Spirulina subsalsa PCC 9445: one gene and its partner. The protein of the gene in region 1 interacts with the protein of each later gene in a pairwise test. Links are inferred from orthologs where the notes say so. Each region holds a gene or a part of one and is shown on either strand. Other genes may lie near its edges. The genes, in order: dnaA and dnaB.

Region 1 (3,173 bases):
CTCTTGTCGTTTCTCCGGGTTGACATAAAGCTGTGTTTGAACGTCTGTTAAACAACTTAGGAGATGTTCGGGGGAAGTATAACCATAAATCCGGGCTAGGGCGGGATTTGCTTCTAATAGTTTGCCATCGGGTGTTGTTCTAAAAATTCCCACATTAATGTTATTGAACAAACTGCTATACTGCTGTTCTAACTTACAGTTTTTCTGAATCGTTTTGGAGAGAGCTTGTTCAAGTTTAGCGATTTGCGGTAAATCAGGGCTGTTGGCAGGAGGAGAGTGGCAAGAACTCGCTACTCTCTCAAGGGTTTGATTACCAAATAGGGGCTGATCATTGTCAATAAACATGGTCTTTGGGGAATTCTGCTGTTTTTCGTTTGGGTTTAGGAAATAGAGTTTAAGAGATGGTTTTAAACTCGGTTAAGTTATGCTATTTAACTTAATCATGTAATCACTCAACTGAGTCATTTTTAGATGGCGTGTTAGTCAATTTTTCTCAGTATCACAGGTAGTCTCTTCTGTCCTAAATTTTCGACTATTTCCCAAAACGTAAACGCTCTATATTCATTATCAACCCATGAGAGGAAATTGAACGTGATATCTATCCAGAATTAGACGTGATGGAATCCCTAAATTGCCGTGATTTGTGAACTCATTTGTTGTGATCTAAATCATAAGAAGTGGGCAAGGTTCAATCAATCTCTTGTGAGTTCTGGAAGAAGACCCGAGGGAAAAGTTCAAATTCTCTCTCCCCCTTGGGGGGATGATAGTCTAGAATATTGAGCGCGAATGGCTAGGCAACGCTTCGCGAATGGCTAGGCAACGCTTCGCGAACGCAGTTCACCCCTTTGGCGACATGACCCCTGAACAACTCTGGAATCAAGTTTTAATCCGTTTGGAACATCAGTTAAGTCGTCCAACCTTTGACACTTGGATTAAAAGCATCACCGTACAAGTTTGGCGCGATCGCCTTTTAGTCCTCTGCGCCCCCAATCCCTTTGCTCGCAACTGGTTACAGAAACACTATCTCGGCATCCTGACCGAAGTCGTCACCGACATTTTAGGTTACGACGTGGAAATCCAACTTACCAGCCACTCCGAAGACGGTCAAGGCATTGTCTGGCCCGTACAGGATGCACCCCCCGCCGAAAACGAACGCGATCGCCCCTCAGAAGACCACCAACCCCGTCCCACCCCCTTTAACCTCAAATATAGCTTTTCCCGCTTTGTCGTCGGTTCTAACAACCGCATGGCCCACGCCGCCTCCTTAGCCGTTGCCGAATCCCCCGGCCGAGAATTTAACCCCCTCTTCCTCTGTGGAGGAGTTGGTTTAGGCAAAACCCACCTCATGCAGGCCATTGGTCACTATCGCCTTGAAATTAACCCCGACTCCCGCGTATTCTACGTTTCCACCGAAAAATTCACCAACGACCTCATCACCGCCATTCGTCAGGACAGTATGCAGAGTTTCCGCGACCACTACCGGGCCGCCGATGTTCTGTTAGTCGATGACCTGCAATTCATCGAAGGCAAAGAATACACCCAAGAAGAATTTTTTTACACCTTTAACACCCTCCACGAAACTGGAAAACAAGTCGTTTTAGCCGCCGACCGTCCCCCCAACCAAATCCCCCGCTTACAAGACCGTCTCTGTTCCCGTTTTTCTATGGGATTAATCGCCGACATTCAACTCCCCGACTTAGAAACCCGTATGGCCATCCTCCAGAAAAAAGCCGAAGACGAAAAAATGCGCCTCCCTCGGGACATTGTGGAATTTATCGCCACCACCTACACCTCCAACATCCGGGAACTCGAAGGCGCCCTCATACGCACCTTAACCTATATATCTATTTCCGGTTTACCCCTGACCGTAGAAAACATTGCCCCCATCCTCAACTCCCCCATCGAAAAAATCACCGCCTCCCCCAGTGCTATATTGAACGCGATCGCCGAAGTGCTAAACGTCTCCATAGAAGACCTGCGCAGCAACTCCCGACGACGGGAAATCAGTTGGGCCCGGCAAATCGGAATGTATTTAATGCGTCAATATACCGATTTGAGTCTACCCCGCATTGGGGAAGAATTTGGGGGAAAAGACCATACAACCGTTCTCTATAGTTGTGAAAAAATTGCCCAACTCAAGCAGAAGGATAGCCAATTGAACGAGATTTTACGCCAAGTGAGCGATCGCATTGCCCTTAAGACTTGATTTGACCCAACCCAGTTACAAAACTTAACCCTCCAAACCCAGAGAATCAGTCAATCTCTTCCTAACTGACCCTCCGAGTCGCTAAACTGATTGAAGTTATTTTTTGATTAATCCCGATAGTATGAGCGTCGTTAGCCAAGTTATTCTCAAAGCAGATGATGAACTCCGCTACCCCAGTAGCGGAGAACTAAAAAGCATTGGTGCCTTCCTAGAAACAGGAGTGCAACGGATGCGCATTGCCGAAACCCTAGCCGAAAACGAGCAGAAAATTGTAGACAAAGCCAGCAAAGAACTCTGGAAAAAGCGGCCAGACTTCATTGCTCCAGGCGGCAACGCCTACGGCCAACGTCAACGAGCGCTATGTTTACGTGACTATGGATGGTATCTCCGTTTAGTCACCTACGGAGTCCTGGCCGGAGACAAAGACCCCATTGAAAAAATCGGTTTAATCGGAGTCCGCGAAATGTACAACGCCCTCAACGTTCCCGTTGTCGGCATGGTTGAAGCCATTCGCTGCCTCAAAGACGCTTCTTTAGGTCTACTCAGTACCGAAGACGCTCAAGAAGCCGCCCCTTACTTCGACTACATTATTCAGGCGATGTCCTAAGCAAACATCTACCCTGTGGACTATGCTGTTTTTTCCTACGTCCAGATTCTCTCTAGAATAAGGACGTAGGAATCCCAAGTTAACTTCATGGAGTCCCCTTGTTTGCCCGACTGCCGACCCGCTCTCTTTTCCTCCTCTGGCTCATTTATAGCGTTTTTGGCTGGTTACTTCGCCGCATGACCCCTCAATGGCAACATTGGGCTTTAGCCGCCTCCCTCATTGTCCTCATGGCCTTAATGTTCACCGCTCCGAGCAGTATCGTCCGAAAATTTTTTAATCATCTCCTCGAATCAGATTCCCGCGCCTTTCTCTCCATTGCACTCCTCGCCTTTATCGCCGTCCTCATCCTGACCTGGATTT
Region 2 (3,215 bases), 3.9 Mb from region 1 along the record:
GTTTAGTCCCCCCCAGCGAATTACGTTTTCATATTCGTGAAGCCGTCGAAGTCGCCCAAGCCAAGCGGATTGGGCATGGGGTGAGCATTTTTTATGAAAATGATCCTTGGGATCTCCTTGCGACTATGGCACAACGGGGAGTCCTAGTAGAAATTTGTCTCACCAGTAACGACGTGATTTTAAATGTGACCGGACCCGCTCATCCCTTCCTCGATTATTTAAAAGCTGGAGTCCCCGTAACGTTAGCCACAGATGACGAAGGAATTGGCCGGATTGATCTCAGCCATGAGTATTGGCAGGCCGCCATTCACTACGGTTTAGGTTATGTAGAATTAAAACGTTTAGCTCGCAATAGTTTGGAATATAGTTTTCTGCCCGGAGACAGTCTCTGGTCTAGTCCAGAGTACCGTTCTTTGGTTGCTCCCTGTCAAGGCGATAATCCCGGCAGTGGGACTATATCAAGCGGATGTGCTAATTTTTTAGCCAATCATGAACGAGCCAATCAACAATGGTTGTTGGAAGCTCAATTTTCTCAGTTTGAAGCGGCGCCTTGGCCCTAGGAACAGGGAACGCCGGATCTGGGAACAGGCCAGAGGCAAGAGGTCATAGGTAATAAGCAACTTGAACAAGTTAAGCTTGTGTGCATTTTGTCAAGTCCCCTGTTCCCCGTTCCCTGTTCCCTTGACTTCAATTTTGGACACAACCGGATTTTCCCACCTCCCCTGTTCCTTCCCGTTCCCTAGACTTCTAACATTGAGCCTTAACTTGTCAAGATTGGGTAATAGGTAATGGAGAATACTAATCAACTCCCGACTCCCGATTCCCGACTCCCGACTCCCCCGTTCCCTAGACTTCTAACATTGAGCCTTAACTTGTCAAGATTGGGTAATAAGTAATAATTCTTGATTCCCCGACTCTCCGACTTATTCAGCAAGCCCTAATTACTGATATGATTAGCAATTTAAGTAGTCTTGGGGATGTTCTCCCTCCCCAAAATATTGAAGCCGAAGAGGCTATTTTAGGGGGAATTTTACTAGATCCTGAAGCCATTGGACGGATTTTAGACACCCTACAAGCCGATGCCTTTTATATAGAAGCCCATCGTTCCATTTATCAAGCAGCCGTTGCCTTACATAATGGAGGTAGACCGACGGATTTAATGACCGTCACCAGTTGGTTACAAGATCACAGTCTGCTTGATAAAATTGGCGGTATTGCCAAACTAACCCAACTGTTAGAAAGAACCGTTTCTGCTGTCAATATTGACCGTTATGCTGCCATTGTGATGGATAAATATGTCCGTCGTCAACTCATTAGCGTGAGTTATGAAATTGGCACATTGGGTTTTGATACTACCCAAGGATTAGAACAAGTTCTAGACCAAGCAGAACAGAAAGTTTTTCAAATTACCCAAAAACGCCCACAACAAGGTTTAGCTCCTCTTTCTGATGCCTTAATTGAGACATTTTCTGAATTATCTAGCTTACAGGAGGCTACATCACTCCCCGGATATACCTGTGGTTTTTATGATTTAGATGCCATGACCAGTGGTTTCCAACGGTCGGATTTTATTGTGGTAGCTGGACGGCCATCTATGGGGAAAACCAGTTTTGCTTTAAATATTGCCACGAATGTGGCAAAACAACATCAATTACCTGTGGCCGTTTTTAGCTTAGAAATGTCTAAAGAACAGTTAGCTCAAAGGGTTTTAGCTGGGGAAGCCGGAATTGAAAGCAATCGTTTACGTTCAGGGACTATTTCGGGAACAGAAATGGAGGCTATTTCTCGGGCGATTGGCGAATTAGTAGATTTGCCTATTTATATTGACGATAGTGCAACGTTGAGCGTCATGCAAATGCGTTCAGAGGTGCGTCGATTACAGGCTGAAAAAGGGGGTAAAATTGGTTTAGTTTTGGTGGATTATTTACAGTTAATGGAAGGGGGAGGAGATAATCGGGTACAAGAAATTGCAAAAATTACCCGTTCTTTAAAAGGGTTAGCTCGGGAAATAAATGCTCCTGTGATTGCTCTTTCTCAATTGAGTCGGAGTGTGGAGTCTCGGACGAATAAACGCCCTATGATGTCAGATTTAAGGGAATCGGGATCTATTGAACAAGATGCGGATATGGTGATTATGTTGTATCGGGATTCTTACTATAATCCCGATTCTCCAGATCGCAATCTGGCTGAGGTGATTATTACGAAACACCGCAATGGTCCAACGGGAACAATTAAGCTGTTATTCCAACCGGAGTTAACGAAGTTTGCCAATTTAGCTTAGGGAGTCGGGAGTCGGGAATCGGTGTAGGGGCGCAATGCTTGCGCCCTAGGGAGTCGGGAATCGGGAATTGGCAATAGTCAGGAGTTTTGGCTATTCACTAGCTACTAGCCACTATTCCCCCTCTCCCCCTCTCCCCACAGCCCACATCTAAAAAATTTTGCTTAAACTCTAGACATTTTTGAGAGAGGATGTATAATAGTAAATGCGCGCAAAAAAAGAGCGCGGTTTTTTTCGGGGGTATAGCTCAGTTGGTAGAGCGCCTGCTTTGCAAGCAGGATGTCAGCGGTTCGAGTCCGCTTACCTCCATGAGACTTGGAACGTTATAGAATCTGGGGCTGAAGGGATTTACTCAATCCTTACTTGCCCTAAATTACTCAATGTTTACTCCTCATAGTGGCACTGGACAATTGCTCTGTCAAGGGGATGCTTACCTCCATTCTTGAGAGAACAAGAGTTTGAGGTAATCTGTTTGAATTGGCCTATTGGTGTTCCCTAGATTCTCTTGTTTCTCGATTGGGATCCGGGAAATCTTCGCCGTTTGAGGACAAGGAAAAGTTAACAATTTTGAGATACTGCATCACATTGAGGAGAAATTATGGTAGGGGAAGCCGTTAAGGAATGGCAACAGGGGAGCTTGTTGCAGGTGGAAATTGAGGATGTGGGCGATCGCGGCGAAGGAGTCGGACGTTGGCAGGATCGAGTGGTATTCGTGCCGGATACTGTCACGGGGGATCAGGTTTTAGTGCGTCTAGTTCAGGTGAAACGCCAATATGCTCAGGGCAAATTGCAAGAAATCTTAACCCCTTCCCCCCACCGCATTCGTCCCCGGTGTATTGTGGCGGATAAATGTGGGGGCTGTCAGTGGCAACATATTGAGGACTCCTATCAACACACCCTGAAACTCAATATCATCCGTCAAGCCCTCCTAAGAATT

The links.
Region 2: the proteins of dnaA (region 1) and dnaB interact in binary tests that used the Escherichia coli proteins (3 or more experiments, as listed by UniProt). The link is inferred for Spirulina subsalsa PCC 9445 from one-to-one orthologs.

The regions. Positions count from the first base shown.
Region 1 is NZ_JH980292.1:830,523-833,695, forward strand. Bases 184-3,029 are described here. They hold dnaA (chromosomal replication initiator protein DnaA), read left to right. Parts: upstream 184-853; coding sequence 854-2,206; downstream 2,207-3,029. Other genes in these bases: SPI9445_RS0104155 (PAS domain-containing sensor histidine kinase), read right to left, coding at 184-345; SPI9445_RS0104165 (allophycocyanin subunit alpha-B), read left to right, coding at 2,328-2,813; SPI9445_RS0104170 (hypothetical protein), read left to right, coding at 2,912-3,029. Also shown: more of SPI9445_RS0104155, read right to left, coding at 1-183; more of SPI9445_RS0104170, read left to right, coding at 3,030-3,173. UniProt on the Escherichia coli protein: Plays an essential in the initiation and regulation of chromosomal replication. Binds in an ATP-dependent fashion to the origin of replication (oriC) to initiate formation of the DNA replication initiation complex once per cell cycle.
Region 2 is NZ_JH980292.1:4,749,009-4,752,223, reverse strand. The notes cover bases 228-3,115. They hold dnaB (replicative DNA helicase), read left to right. Parts: upstream 228-949; coding sequence 950-2,281; downstream 2,282-3,115. Other genes in these bases: rlmD (23S rRNA (uracil(1939)-C(5))-methyltransferase RlmD), read left to right, coding at 2,877-3,115; SPI9445_RS0121660 (adenosine deaminase family protein), read left to right, coding at 228-560. Outside these bases: more of SPI9445_RS0121660, read left to right, coding at 1-227; more of rlmD, read left to right, coding at 3,116-3,215. UniProt on the Escherichia coli protein: The main replicative DNA helicase, it participates in initiation and elongation during chromosome replication. Travels ahead of the DNA replisome, separating dsDNA into templates for DNA synthesis.